3 regions of the Paenibacillus sp. LS-5 genome follow, and region 1 is predicted to be linked to each of the others. Evidence: predicted binding sites of a transcription regulator. Region 1 holds the regulator's gene; each other region holds the start of a gene.

Evidence for each region. Region 1 encodes Rex, which represses fermentation and respiration genes when NADH is low (regulators of the CRP and FNR family bind a similar motif). Its sites were predicted from a motif close to TTGTGAAATATTTCACAA; they were not measured.
Region 2: a site for Rex is predicted at 3,633-3,650, ahead of qoxA (cytochrome aa3 quinol oxidase subunit II). Genes of this name have one in related genera too.
Region 3: a site for Rex is predicted at 2,981-2,998, ahead of AC0MA3_RS06060 (formate/nitrite transporter family protein). Genes of this name have one in related genera too.

What each region holds. Positions count from the first base shown of each region.
Region 1 covers NZ_JBWAVA010000013.1:152,820-158,044, forward strand. The annotation lists gene dinG (ATP-dependent DNA helicase DinG) at 1-2,227, shown strand, start outside; gene AC0MA3_RS18880 (redox-sensing transcriptional repressor Rex) at 2,470-3,123, shown strand; gene AC0MA3_RS18885 (amidohydrolase) at 3,110-4,411, shown strand; gene AC0MA3_RS18890 (cell wall elongation regulator TseB-like domain-containing protein) at 4,456-4,974, shown strand.
Region 2 covers NZ_JBWAVA010000012.1:125,313-130,537, forward strand. The annotation lists gene AC0MA3_RS17815 (cytochrome (ubi)quinol oxidase subunit III) at 1-385, opposite strand, end outside; gene qoxB (cytochrome aa3 quinol oxidase subunit I) at 382-2,328, opposite strand; gene qoxA (cytochrome aa3 quinol oxidase subunit II) at 2,368-3,387, opposite strand; gene AC0MA3_RS17830 (polysaccharide deacetylase family protein) at 3,888-5,024, shown strand.
Region 3 covers NZ_JBWAVA010000003.1:99,939-105,163, forward strand. The annotation lists gene AC0MA3_RS06055 (molybdopterin-containing oxidoreductase family protein) at 1-1,770, opposite strand, end outside; gene AC0MA3_RS06060 (formate/nitrite transporter family protein) at 2,053-2,880, opposite strand; gene AC0MA3_RS06065 (S-layer homology domain-containing protein) at 3,169-5,225, shown strand, end outside.

The DNA of each region.
Region 1 (5,225 bases):
CTACCGTCAGCTTGCACTGGCTGTCGGGGATTGGTCAGAGTTGTCCCCCCCCCGTGAGGAGGGAACTGGCAATCCTCTGCAGAATATTACCTTTGAGGAATTTATGGAAGAGGTGACTGTGCGGCTGAAGGAGACTTTGCCCCAGTACGAGAGCCGTGAAGCCCAAGAGATTATGATTCACGAGGTCATGGCGGCCCTTGAGGGTGACAAGCATCTCTTGATTGAGGCAGGAACGGGTACAGGTAAATCGCTGGGATATCTGCTTCCTGCTATTTATCACAGTGTGCGCTCAGACCAGAAAGTAATGGTGAGCACACATACCATCAACCTTCAAGACCAGCTGCGTGAGCGCGACATCCCGCTATTGACGAGTGTCGTGCCGTTCCCGTTTAAGGCTGCAATCTTTAAGGGAAGAGGGCACTATTTGTGTCTGCGAAAGTTTGAACAAAGAATAAACAAAAAGGACTTTACAAGTCCGAGGGAAGAAGCGCTTACTGCGGCACAAATGATTGTGTGGCTGACGCAGACCCAGTCGGGTGATGATGAGGAGCTGAATCTGAACGGCAGAGGCGGTGATTTCTGGGAGACTGTGGCCAGTGATACGGACTCATGCCTTGGACGATCCTGCCCCTGGTTCCGCAAATGCTATTACCACCGGGCTAAGCACGAAGCCGGGATTGCGGATGTCGTAGTGACCAATCATTCCAAGCTATTTGCTGACGTCAAAGCGGGGCATCAGCTGCTTCCAGCTTATGAGCACCTTGTTATTGATGAGGCCCATCATCTGGAGGATATTGCAGGTAAACACCTGGGCATGCAGATGAAATACTTTACCGTAGCCCATACGCTTACACGTCTCTATAAGGACAGCCGGAGCGGCCAATTGCCGGCTCTGCGTCAAACACTGCAGTCTTCAGGCAGTGAGCAGGCGGCGGAATGGAGCGGGGTGATCGACAGAATCTACCCGGATTTGCTTACGGTTAAGGAATCGTGGGACACGCTTAGCGACAAACTGTTTGCCCTGCTTCCAGAACGTAGTGATGCCGCAGCCGGGGAGGCCGGACAACTGGTAGCACGTTTGCTGCCAGGCAAGAAGCCCAAGGATTGGGAAGAGCTGGCTGCGCTTGAGAACACTCTACATCTAAGTCTTAGTGAAATTATCCGCAAGGGCGATAAGATGCTAAGTGAAATGCGTGAATCGGAGAGCCAATCGTCATCGGACAGTCTGGTGACGGATATCGGAGGGTTGTTCAAGGATTTAGCCTCCATACGGGAGCAAGTGCGGTTCTTCATGAACCTGAACGACGAGAATATTGTCTACTGGATGGAAGGCAGCGGTAACTATCGCGGGAAGTCGCTGCAGCTCTATGCGGTGCCAGTCGATGTCAGCGCCCAGCTTAAGGAGCTCTTTTTTGATAAAAAGAAAAGCATAGTCCTTACCTCAGCTACTTTGTCCGTTGATAAGTCCTTTCAATTTATGATTGACAATCTGGGACTTAGTGAATCCGCAGAACAAGGAAGGCTGATGACAGCTCTGCTCTCGTCGCCGTTTAAATACCGTGAACAGGCTCTTCTGGTCATCCCGCGTGATTTCCCCAGTGTCAAAGGCAGCGTGGGCGATGCCCGTTTTGTCGATAAGCTGGTGCACTCATTGGCTGAGGCAGCTGTGGCAACACGGGGGCGGATGCTTGTACTTTTCACTTCTTATAAAATGCTGCGCCAGGTCTATGATCCTCTGAAGGAGGCACTCCTCTCTGAGGATATCACTGTACTGGGGCAGGGAGTGGAAGGGGGCAGCCGGAGCAAGCTGATCCGGCGTTTTCAGGATAGTGCAGCTTCTGTGCTCCTTGGAACCAGCAGCTTCTGGGAAGGTGTGGATATTCCCGGGGAGGCTTTAACCTGCCTTGCCATTGTCAGATTGCCTTTTCAGCCGCCGAACCATCCGCTTGCGGAGGCTAAGGCTGAACTGCTTCAGGCTCAGAAAAAGAACCCGTTTATGAAGTTGTCAGTCCCCCAGGCCGTTATTCGTTTCAAGCAGGGTTTCGGACGTCTGGTGCGTACTGCGCAAGATCGGGGTATTGTTATTGTATACGATACAAGGGTTATTGAATCTTATTATGGAAAGTACTTTCTCTATTCGCTGCCTGGACCCAAGATGGAACATATGCTGACAGATCAGATGGTTCCGCGAATTGCGGAATGGCTGGAAGACGGCAGTGTATCTTAACCTGCAATCATTTCTATTATAGTCAAAGAACAACAAAACTCCGTTTTCTTGGCGTCCGGTTCTGCTGTGACGCCGGGGAATGGACTAAGCTCACAAAACTTGGTTTATGCTTACGAAGTAAGTTTTGTACGAAGTAATATTATGATGCAATGCTCACAAAACTTGGTTTATGCTTACGAAGTAAGTTTTGTACGAAGTAATATTATGATGCAATGCTCACAAAACTTTTAGGAGGAGAAAATATGAAATCGGATAAAATATCGGAGGCCGTGGTACGCAGACTTCCAGTGTATCTGCGCTTCCTGAACGATCTCCTGAAGCGTGAAATCTCCACCGTATCTTCCCAGGAACTGGGACAAAAGCTTGAACTGAATCCAGCCCAAATCCGCAAGGATCTGGCTTATTTCGGGGATTTCGGCAGAAAGGGTATCGGTTATGATGTCTCATACCTCATTGAGAAAATCCGCCATATCCTGAAGCTTGACCAACAGATCAACGTGGCGCTGGTGGGGGCAGGTAATCTTGGTCACGCTCTCTCTAATTACAATGCCTACTTGAAGGACACCATGAAAATCACTGCTGTATTTGATTCCTATGCTCCCAAGGTGGGGCAGCAGATTAACTCACTTACCGTGCAGCCCATGGAAGAATTGGGAAGCACAATCCGTAAGCAGGGCATCCGTATTGGAATTATTACGGTACCGGATAGCGAAGCGCAGAACGTTGCCGATATTCTGGTCGATTCAGGCATTGAGGCCATTCTTAATTTTGCACCGGTGATCTTGAAGACCCCGTCTAATATCAGGGTTCATGCCGCTGATTTTACTACTGATTTGCAGAGTCTCGCCTATTATTTGCATGATGGAAAGGACGAAGTGGAAGATGCACAGCAATAAGATTGTAATTGTAAACGGCCGATTTCTGGTTCCGGGTACTGAGACACCAGTACTAAGCGGCTATATGACTATAGAAAAGGATATCATCACATACATAGGAGAAGCCAAACCTGTCATTGAAGAAGGTACGCAGACTATTGACGGAAGCCGCCTGCTGTTCATGCCGGGGCTGGTCAATACCCATGGTCATACAGCAATGTCGCTCCTTCGCGGATACGGTGACGACATGGTCCTTCAGAATTGGCTGCAGGAGAAAATGTGGCCAATGGAAGAAAAGTTCACCGGAGACGATGTTTTTTGGGGAACCTCATTGTCTGTACTGGAAATGCTGAAGGGCGGCACAACCACCTTCCTGGACATGTATGATCATATGGACAGGGTTGCCGAGGTTTCAGAACAATCGGGCATGCGTGCTGTACTTATGCGCGGGGTTATCGGACTTTGTCCGGAGGATGTGCAGAACCATAAACTGGCAGAAGCGATAGCCTTTGCCCGCAATTGGCATGGCAAGGCGGATGGAAGAATCACGACAATGATATCCCCGCATGCCCCTTACACTTGTCCTCCTGAATTTTTCGTAAAGTTTGTTCAGGCTGCCCATGATCTGGACCTGCCTATGCATACGCACATGTCGGAAACCCGGCGGGAAGTTGAACAGAATGCGGCGGATTACGGCTTGCGTCCTGTTGCACATCTGGAGAAGCTGGGGATGTTCACCCGCCCGTCGCTTGTGGCTCACGGAGTTCATTTGAATGATGAAGAAATAGAGATTTTAGCCCGCTACAACGTAGGGGTATCGCATAATCCTGGCAGTAACTTGAAGCTCGCAAGCGGGGTAGCACGGGTACCGGAGCTGCTGCGGGCGGGAGTCAAGGTATCGCTGGGCACGGACGGTGCTGCAAGCAACAACAACCTGGATATGTTCGAGGAGATGCGCCTGGCTGCTCTGATCCACAAAGGTGTGAGCGGAGATCCGACAGCTGTACCGGCACCGGAAGCATTGCTGATGGCGACCGAATATGGTGCACAGTCCATATTCCTTGGCAATACAGGACGGCTGGCTCCAGGGATGAAGGCAGACTTCATAGCTCTAAATATCGACCAGCCCCACTTCCTTCCGCATACGGATTTGCTTTCCCATGCCGTCTATTCGGCAAGTGCCAACGATGTAGAACATGTATGGGTGGACGGCAAGCAAGTGGTGAAGAATGGTCAATGCCTGACCTTGGATGAGGAGCTTATCCGCCGCAAGGCGCAGGAGACCTTCGAGGGCCTGCTGAAACGGTAAATGAACAGGATCAATGACGCATCCAGAAGAAAGGGAGCTGCACTTTGAAGAAAAGAAGAAAATGGCTTCTGCTGGGGATCCTCCTGGTTCTGCTCCTTCTGTTCGGACTAAGCCAGTTCTATGCTTACGTGATGAAAGACCAGTGGAACGAACGCAGTGCAGCCAGAGAGGTTGCTGAAGCAAGGGCAGGGCTGACCAAGGTAACCAAAGCACAGAAGTCCGTCTGGGACGAAAATTCGATATACTGGGTGCTCACAGGACGTAATGCAGCTGGAACGGACCTTATGGTATGGGTGCGTTTTACCCGGGATGGCAAACCCGCCGGAGGCGACAACGATGTGTATGCGGAAGAGTTGTCCAAGGGCATGTCGGAGCAGAAAATCCGCTCCGTCATAGCAACGGATCTGCCGGGAAGCAGCATTGAACGGCTTTTGCCCGGAGTGTATAACGGAGAATATGCCTGGCAGTTATTTTACAAGCTGGAAGGCAGGTATTATTACAAGTTTTACCGATTTGCCGATGGCAGCGCGATTGGAGACGGCTACAGCTTACCAAGCCGATAAAGTGCTAGAGTAGAATATCGAGCGGGTAGATAGTAATCTGTCTACCCGCTTTTTTGTATATGGGGAAGATGAAAGATAGGCTGTATTAACGGATATATCAGCCGATATATACTTTTGATGAAGACATAATTATAACTTTGATATAAAAAAACAAATAGTATCCAAAGAAAAAAGACCGCAACACTAAATGTTGCGGTCTTTGGTGTCGATATAAGGGGAAATGAGCTGTCAGTATGCCCAGAAATTAGTAC
Region 2 (5,225 bases), on a different contig from region 1:
AGCCGCTGGTTTGCAGCGTAGCTCCTTCATGTACGTAGGTAACAAATTCACTGATTTCAATACCGATAAAGCCCAGACCCATCAGCAGCGTGAGGGCCATGAAGACCATCATTGCTTTCTTGTAGCCGAGACGCATGGCATGGACTGCAAGACCGATCGTGAACGAGCTGGTCAGCAGAAGGAAGGTTTCGATCAGCACCGGGCCGATTTCAAACAGCTCACTTCCGTTAGGACCGCTGGCGAAGCGGTCCACCATGACGAAGAAGACGGTAAACAAGGTGGCGAACAATGGAATTTCAGCTCCGAGAAACACCCAGAATCCGAAGATTTTGTTGCTGTTCTCTTCTGTTGAGTATTCAAGCGGCTTGGACGCATCTATTTTCATACAGTCTCACCCCGCATCAATTTCTTTTCTGTTGCAATAACTTCTTCCACTGGGATGTAGTAGCCGTGATCCCGGTCAAAGGACATAGCTGCCAGCATAATCAGAATGCCCACTCCGGCAACAATCGCTGGAATCCACATGCTGAAGACCAGGAAGAATCCGGCGAAGAAGAAGATTACACCAAGGATAAATGGCTTGCCAGTATTGCTTGGCATGTGGATCTTGGTAATTTTGTCCTCGAACAATGGCAATTTGTCCTGCTTGGCAGACCAAAAGGCATCGCGTGTCTGTACTTTGGGCACAACCGCAAAGTTGTAGACCGGCATAGGGCTATGCGTAGCCCACTCCAGTGTGCGTCCATCCCAAGGATCGCTTGTAGTATCTCTTGGCATGTAGCGTGTACTCCAGTAGATATTGTAGACCAGCAGTACAAAGCCTATCGCCAATCCTATCGCACCCACAAAGGACAGCATATTGAGCGGACCAAAGCCGGTTTCCTTGGAGTAGGTATACATTCTGCGGGTCATCCCCATCAGACCAAGGAAGAACAACGGGAAGAAGGTGACGTTGAAGGAAATCACGATCCACCAGAAGGAATGCTTGCCCAGACGTTCGTTCAGACGGAAGCCGAATACTTTCGGGAACCAGTAGTGGAACCCGGCGATAACAGCGAAGACGGCACCCGGAATCAGCACATAGTGGAAATGCGCGACCAGGAACATCGTGTTGTGATACTGGTAGTCGGCACTGGCCATCGCCAGCATGACACCCGTTACCCCGCCGATGGTGAAGATCGGGATAAAGGCCAGTGTGTACAGCATTGGTGTTGTGAAGGTAATGCGGCCTTTACGCAGTGTAAACAGCCAGTTGAATATTTTAACCCCTGTCGGAACAGCAATCGCCATGGTCGTAATCGAGAAGAAGCTGTTGACCATTGCGCCTTGACCCATCGTGTAGAAATGGTGGGCCCATACCAGGAAGGACAGAAGCGAGATAATCAGCATACTGAATACCATCGAGGTATAGCCGTACAGGTTCTTTTTGGAGAAGGTGGCGATAATTTCGCTATATATACCGAACGCCGGCAGAATAACGATATAGACTTCCGGATGGCCCCATACCCAGAACAGGTTTGCCCAGAGCATATCCATCCCGCCGTTGGCCATAGTGAAGAATTGGGAACCGAACAGACGGTCGAACATCATCAGTGCCAGTGCCACGGTCAGAACCGGGAAGGCGAAGACGATAATGATGTTAGTGATCAATACGGACCAGGTGAACATCGGCATCTTCATCAGCTTCATGCCTGGTGCGCGCATTTTGAGAATGGTTACGATAAAGTTAACGCCTGTGATTAGTGTTCCGAGACCAGCAATCTGCAGGGACAAGGAGTAATAGTTGTTGCCGACCGTCGGACTGAACTCCAGACTTGCCAGCGGGAAGTAGGCCGACCATCCGGCATCCGGCGATCCGCCGATGACGAATGAAATGTTGAGCAGCATGGCTCCCATAAAGAAGAGCCAGAAACTGACGGCGTTCAGACGCGGGAAAGCCACGTCTCTGGCACCAATCTGCAGCGGTACGATAACATTCATCAGACCGATAATGAACGGCATGGCCATGAATAGAATCATGATTAGGCCGTGGGTGGTAAAGACCTCATTGTAATGCTGGGCATCGAGGAATTTCATTTCCGGCGCTGCTGTCTGCAGACGCATCATCATCGCGTCCACGCCGCCGCGGAACAGCATGAGCAGAGCGGCCAGGATATACATTACGCCGATCTTCTTATGGTCAACTGTTGTCAGCCATTCGCGCCAGAGGTAGCCCCATTTTTTAAAATAGGTAAGTCCGACGAGAATCCCGATGGTAGCGAGTGCGATACTGACCATGGCTCCGTATATCAAGGGTTCGCCGTGAACCTTAAATTTGTCTAAATCCATTAGGGTGGCTCCTTTCAGGTTGTTTCATCGAGCAGTGTATTAAGAATTGCTGTTGTGCGTTTGTTCATCTACAGGTGAGCTTGGCAGTGGCTGTTCGACTTCCGGATTTGGTTTACTGTCGAACTCGGTCTCGCTGGAAGGTTCCGGTGAGGGATGGACATCTTTATTATCCTGATGATCCATATTTCCGTTATCCATATCCATCTCAGAGCCGTTACCGCTCATATGCTCACTGTGGTCTCCTGGAGGAGGGCTGAATTCCAGATGGGTGGAAGAATACGTTTTACGCCCAAGGAAATCGGTAGCAAGCAGGCCCTTGAATTCCTTTTCCGTAAGCTTCGGAGCCGTTTCCTTGACTTCTTTCACCCACTCATCATAATCCTTACTGCTCATAACAAGTGCTTCGAATTCCATGTGGGCGAAGCCTTTACCGCTGAAATTGGCATTCTTACCGATATAAGAGCCTTCTGTATCAGCAGAAAGGTGAAGCGTAGTGAGCATGTCGCTCATTGCATACTTTTGTCCGGCAAGCTGTGGAATCCACAAGCTCGTAATTGTGCCGAAGGAGTACATTCTGAATTCTACCGCCCGGTGAACCGGCATATTGACATAGTTCACAGTCTCAATACCTTCCTCCGGATAGCTGAAATGCCATTTCCAGTTGGAAGATGAGGCATAGATGACCAGTGGAGTCTGGTCCTTATAATCCTCTGCCTGATTCTCGACGGCGTTGGTCGTTTTGACCGTTACGACTGACAGGAAGGCCACGATAATGATCGGGATAATGATCCAGATCGCCTCGAGCACTTTATTGCCCTCCTCATGCTCCGGAATATATCCTTCATTGCTTTTCTTAGCCCGGTATTTCACCAGTACAAAGATATATAAGATGTAGACAACGGCCAGAACACCGAGCATCACGAGAATGGAGAGGATGATGGTGTCAGACAAAGTTCGTGCAGACGGCCCCTTCGGGTTCAGAACAGCGAGTGAACTGCATCCCGGCAGGAGGAGGATGAGGCTGAGAAACAAAGCGTATAACGGTCCCTTTTTTTTCATATAGAACTCCTTCCTTCAATAGTTCTTTTCATTCGCCGAACGTTACGGGCAAACATTAACCTGTATCTATAGTAAGAATTACTTACCCATAATGCAAAATACATATTTTGTAATAAAACCTAGAATCGCCCTTAAAAATGTCCATTCAGTTAAATATGTGTGATCAATTTGTTACAACATCCTTAACGTATGATAAAGATCACAGTAACGGTGCGCCTTAAGGTTATTTTAAGAAAGTTCAAAATTTGTTCACTAATTCACAATTGTTACTATTTTCGTCACATATAATAAAGCCGGAAATGGCTCGTAAAGAGCGGATTTTGCTTGATATAACAGCATTCGACAGAATTTGAGTCTTTTCTGAAAACAATGACGATATGTCATTTATCACAACAGAACGGTTACAAACTTTTCTGCTCCCGGTTACAATCTCTCAAATTACGTTATATCTTTGTATGCTAATGTTATAGATAAATATACATAGATTGGAGATTGTGCCGGTGACTACTAAAAAGGTAATCCTTTTAATGATTTCTTTATTCCTGTGCTTCGGTGTCCTGCAGGCAACAGCGGGTGCAACGGAAGCCAAACATTCTTTGAAGCTGGGAGTGGGCGATACCTTGAGCGGCATCACAGCCGTTGCGCAACATGATACCTATTATGTTCCTCTCCGCGCTTTGGCGGCAGAACTGAAATGGACGCTTACTGGTCTTCCGGAGGGTATTCAGGTCGATGGCGGGGGACGTACGCTCCGGCTGCTGAAGGATAATGGGGGAGCTGAGCTCCAGGATGGAACAGTTGCCAAGGCAGATACCTTTCTTCAGGATGGATCATTAATGGTTCCGCTGAAAATAAGCGCCTACCTTGGATATATCATTTCCTTTGAACCGGAGAAATATTTACTGCGCGTCTATGATGCATCGGCAACACTAGATGACGCCGGGTTCTTAAGCAAATACAAGAGCGAACTGGTGCCGCCTGCCGCCCCAGAAGAACCTGCAAAAGCTCCTGCACCCAAACCGGGTACTACCTTGTATCTGACTTTTGATGATGGACCGTCAGCGACCACTTCAGAGCTACTGGATATTCTGGATAAATACGAGGTCAAGGCTACATTTTTCATGCTTGGACCCCATATGAACAGTTATCCTTCCCAAGTAAAAAGGATTGTTGAGGCGGGCAATGGTCTGGGCCTGCATGGCATGACGCATCGCAAAGAGAAGTTCTATGCATCAGCCTCTGCTGCGCTTGCCGAAATGAACGGGGACAATACAATCCTGAGGAAGATCACCGGCAAAGGTACAACGCTGATTCGTCCGCCATACGGCAGCAAGCCTTATTTCACTAAGGTATTCAGAGACAAGGTGCTCACTGAAGGTTATCATCTGTGGGACTGGAACGTGGATTCGGATGACTGGAAGTACAAAGAGGATAGTGACACCATCTACAACACGGTCATGGACCAGGTGCATAAGCTGCAACAATCCAGAACCAATCCGGTGATCCTGATGCATGACCAGAAAGCCACCCTCAAGGTGCTGCCGCGCCTGCTGGAAACTTTGAAGAAAGAAGGCTATACGTTCGAGATCATTACGAAGGATGTCGAGCCGGTGAATTTCTGGAAGGACAAACGCTAACGATCTCTGGGGTTGGAATTTGGAAGGCAACTGATGGCCTTATTAATTTAATAAAAAAGAGCAAGCTGCAAAGTTGAATTAACTCCGTAGCTTGCTCTTTTATTGTGCCAATGAAGGGGAAATAGACACCGGACGGCCCTGTGGGCCGTTTCTTTGTGTTGACATCAATACCCGACTGTATTAATAATGGTAGTACAGTTA
Region 3 (5,225 bases), on a different contig from region 1:
ATTGGAGAAGGTGGAGTTCAGGAAATTATGGTTCGGCGGTGACACGAACATCAGAGGATACGCTGTCCCCGGCTGCGGCAGCCGTTGACCGTCATAGCCTTCCTTCAGCGGCATATATGTTGGCAACGGAGGGAGCCCGGCAAGCTCCATAGCTTTGGAATAGAGCTCGATTTTGCCGGATGGTGTAGGTAGATGTTCCAAATAATCCGTCTGTGGAGACATATCCAGCTTCACGAACCGTTCCGCCTGAAGCCGCTCCAGCGTGACTCCGTTCATATACGGGTTGCGCGGATGATCGAGCGCCTGACGGATCATATCATATTCAGAATCGCTAAATGCCGCTGCATCAAAGCCCATCGCCCGTCCAAGCAGCGAGAACACTTCCATATTGCTTTTGCATTCACCCGGTGCATCCAGCACAGGCTCCTGGAGCTGCATATAGTGATGCCAGTATGAACCGTACAGATCCACATTCTCAAGTGTGGAGGTTGCAGGCAATATGATATCGGCATAAAGAGCTGTGTCAGTCATAAACAGATCATGTACGACTGTGAACAAATCCTCGCGGGCAAATCCCTTGCGTACTCGCTCCGCATCGGGAGCCACTACCACAGGATTGCAGCAGTAGACGAACATGCCCATGACTGGTTGCTCTTTCATCTCCAGCGCTTCCCCGATCCGGTTCATATTGATCGTGCGTGTCCCGCGGTTCGGACGCAGATCGGGACGCGTCAGCGCACGGGCGTTCGTTGCGGTGTAGCCCCCGTTCGACTTGATCGCTCCGCCCCCGGTCTTCAGCCAAGCACCTGTAAGGGCCGGCAGACAAGCAATCGTACGCACATTCATACCGCCGTTATCATGGTGCTGCAGGCCATTGCCGATGTGGATATGTGATACCTTGGCTTCGCCGTACAGCCTGGCCAGCTTCTCGATATCTGCCTCCGCAATGCCAGTAATCTCTGCTACCCGCTCAGGCGGATAGGCAAGCACATGTTCTCGCAGCTCATGATGCCCGGTTGTATAGCGCTCCAAAAATGCTTCATCCGTCATCCCGTCCCTGAACAGGATATGCATCATCCCCAAGGCAAGGGCTGTATCCGTCCCGGGATACAGAGGCAGGAACCAGTCTGCCCACTGCGCCGTACGGTTGCGGTGCACATCGATTACAACCACCTTCGCCCCCCGCTTGCGCGCCTGTTCGGCATAGACGACCTGATGCATATTGGTACTTACAATATTGCCGCCCCAGACAATGATCAGATCCGCATGGACCGTATCCTCCGGACTCGTCCCGCCATTGAATCCCATCGTATATTTCCAGCCGGCCGTACCCGCTGCACTACAAATCCCCTGCTCCAGACGGCTTGCGCCCAGCGCATTAAAAAACCTCCGGTCCATCCCGTCCACGCTAAGCACCCCCATATTGCCATAAAAGCTGTACGGAAGAATGCTCTCCGGCCCATGAGAGGCCGACAATTCCTTGAAACGGCCGGCTATTTCGCCGATGGCCTCATCCCAGCTGATCGGTGTGAAAGAGCCGCTTCCTTTCGGCCCAGTACGACGCAGTGGCTGCAGCAGACGTTCGGGATGATGTACCCGCTCAGCCATATGCCGCACCTTGTTGCAGATCGCCCCTTTGGTCACCGGATGCTCGGGGTTGCCTTCCACTTTAATAATTTTGCCATTCTGCTTATGCACTAGCAGTCCGCATGTGTCAGGGCAATCCAGCGGACATACCGCCGGAAAGACCCCATCTCCGCTGTAACTCATGGGCGTAAGTCCTCCCTTATCGCTTGAATATGTATATTCTATAACCGCACTTCTTCCACGTAAAGAAAATAGGGAAAAACCAGCTGATTCGTTCCAATTGTGCCAGGGTAATAGAGCATATGAAACACTCCCTATGAATTCGCCGTGAGCCCGATTTCGTTCCCCCGAGTCGGAATTGCACGGCGAATTTTATATTGTCTGCATTTCAAAAAAAAAGCACTCCCTCATAGATTGCAGGGAGTGTCTGTATAACCGTCCCGGCCCATGGGGTCCGGGAGTATTTTATGCGTGCTTCTTCACACCGGCAGCAGAAATGCCTTCTACGGATTGAACAGCTGCTGGCGCCTTGCGCAAGTAAGCCATCCAGTAGGCCAAAGCGACGAAAATCGCACCACCTGTAAGGTTGCCTAACCAGACCGGGGCAAAATTGCCGAAATACTGGGACCAGGTGAAGTGACCTTCAAATATGGCAGCAGGAATAAGGAACATGTTAGCTACAACGTGCTGGAAGCCGATTGCCACAAACGCCATGGTCGGAAACCAGATCCCGAGGATTTTACCGCTGAAATTATCTGCTCCGTAAGAGAGCCATACCGCCAACGCAACGAGCCAGTTACAACCGATACCTGATACAAAAGCCTGCAAGAAAGTGGCGTCAATCTTGTGTCCTGCCATATCTACCAGTTTATCCAGATACACACCATCTGCAGTGAGGCCGACAATGTGACCAAAGAAATAAGCGACGAACAAGGCACCAGCGAAATTGCTGATCGTAATCAGCACCAGATTCTTGAACATTTCCCATAACGAAATTTTCTTCGCCATAAAGGCCAGCGGCACCGCCATCATATTACCGGTAAGCAGTTCCCCTCCGGCCAGCAGCACCAGGATTAGACCTACCGGAAACACGGAAGCCCCGATAAAAGTGGCGATAGAACCCCATTCCTTCGGTGCGCCTGCGATAACGCGAATATCCAGCAAAAATCCGAGCGCAATGAACGCTCCCCCCAAGAAGCCAAGAATAAGTACGGAACTGAGCGGATTATGTGCTTTCTTGATCCCGTTCTCTACCGTGACTTCGGCAATCCCCTGCGGTTTGTTATAAGCCATGATTCCTATCCCCTTCTAATTACTTAAAATTTGTTCCTTTATGCCATTGTAGCGTGTCAACAATCACATTTACGTGATGAATATCACTCTTGCAAAGACTAAGTGAAAGTTTTCACTGACATGTCAAATTTATAAGGACACCATTCAGATTCTCCTATGGAATCTTAAAAAACATATTTTTCTGTTCACCTTCGGGCAATCTTAATTATCGTTCCAATTGTACCGATATCTCAATTAAGGAGGTGATGCGCTGTTCTCAGAATAACTGAAAAAGACGCATACATAAGAATGAACAACTTGCGGCGTCTCATCTTGGCTCTGCTATGCCTGATCCTGCTCGGAGCTGTAGTATTTCCTCTACCCGCAAGAGCCGGGCACACTCCATTTGTGGATACAGAGCGAAGTTATGCTCATCAAGAAATTGATTACCTGTTCTATAGGGGGATCGTCGAGGGTTACGGAGATTCTATGTTCAGACCATTGAAACCCATTACCCTTGCTGAGATGAGCGCCTTGATGTCCAGGGGATTATCTCTTCCTGTTACTAACGGGGAGTACCCCTTAGCAGCGGAGAACGTACAGAAATGGGCACTCCCTTCCATACGTTCACTCTTATCCGCAGGTATCCTGAAGGACCAGACGATACGCGGAAGTAGTCTTATTACCCGCGAGAGCTTGGCGGTATGGTATGTACGGGCACTCGGACTATATGATCAGGTCCGGCAAACGGGTCATATGCCAACCTTTAAAGATGCATCTTCTATTTCGGAAGAGGCTCGGACAAGCGTCTGGGCGGCCCAAGAACTCCACCTATTCCAAGGTGATGAACAGCAACGGTTTAATCCGAAGGAATGGGTTGACCGCCAATGCGCCGCCAAAGTAACTGCACAGGTGTACCTTTTGCTTAAGGACAGACAGCAGATACAAAATCTGCTTAAGCCTGGAAATGCATTACCGGGAGATCCATCACTGCAATTGCCACAGGAAACCGTAATTCCCAAAGCTACAGTTTTGGAAAATAGAGACATTTCCGATCCGCAATATCCAGTTCATTCAGATGCGCCAACACCGGTTCCATCGGCTTCACCTGAATTGCCAACACCAGCTCCGTCTGCTACACCTGAACCGCCATCACCGGCTCCGTCTGCTTCACCTGAACTGCAAACACCGGCTCCACCAGCGTTTAAAACAGTAGATTCTATACATGTGACTACCGATTCCATTGAGGCTTCATTTAATGTATCGGTAGATAGTTGGAAGCTGGCTTATGTGACCGCGGATGTATATGGTACGGAGATCACACCGGATCTTTTGCCGCCAGACCTCAAAGTATCGATTACAGATGACTATTCCATTCTGGCACCTGACGGGACGATAGCAAGATTCTATAACATCCCGGGGCCGGGAACGGTCATCCACGGTCTGATCCGGCTCAGTTCCAACCTTGCTAATTTCAGCACTGCAAGCAACTTCGAGCTTAGGGTAAAACCGGCCGAGTACAACTCCACTTCATATTTCACGGTATCATTGCTGCTGGAAGATACGGGAGCCTCGGCTACAACCATAGCTGAGATGGAGACCATGCGGGATTCACTCGCAACCATTGACCCCAATCTGCGTGTAACCTGGGCAATGGACAGCCGGTTCGTATTCGATGAAACCCAGCGGCCCCAACTGCACAAAGTGCTTGAATATGTGGATCTTTATGGAGATGAGGTTGGGATCGCATCCGGTTATCCCAATAACATTTATTATCTGTCCCAATGGATTACAGAGATGAATTCGTGGCTGTACATGTACAGATATAATGCGCTTAATGCCCTGCATCAGGGTGGTACTAACGGAGATCCGTCAGTATGGCTGAGCATACCTGACAAGTATCGTCCCAAATCACTATCCACCTATGCCATCAATCCCGAGCAGGCAGCATGGCTAAAGGAAAACTTCCAGATTGATGCGTTCATGGGCTGGGCAGCCACACAGTATAACGTGGGACAAATGTCTGCAGACGGATCACCGTTGATGCCTTACTGGTCACACATCGATAATCCGATGGTGCCCGCACAGGATGTGGCTACAAACAGTGGCAGTATATTTATGAATTCACTTAGCATTGATCCTATCGGCTCCCGCTACACCTCAGGAGCATCTAGGTGGACACTGCATCCTGCAGATCCATTTGTAATGGAGATGACGGCAATACCCCAGTTGCATCTGGCCTCACAATATCTCAACAATCCTTTTCTTAACCTAAATACGGTCAATTACCTCTCACTGGTGATTGGAACGAATTGGGTGCTCAGAACACCCGGTCTGGATGTAACCTGGCAGGATTTCATCAGCAG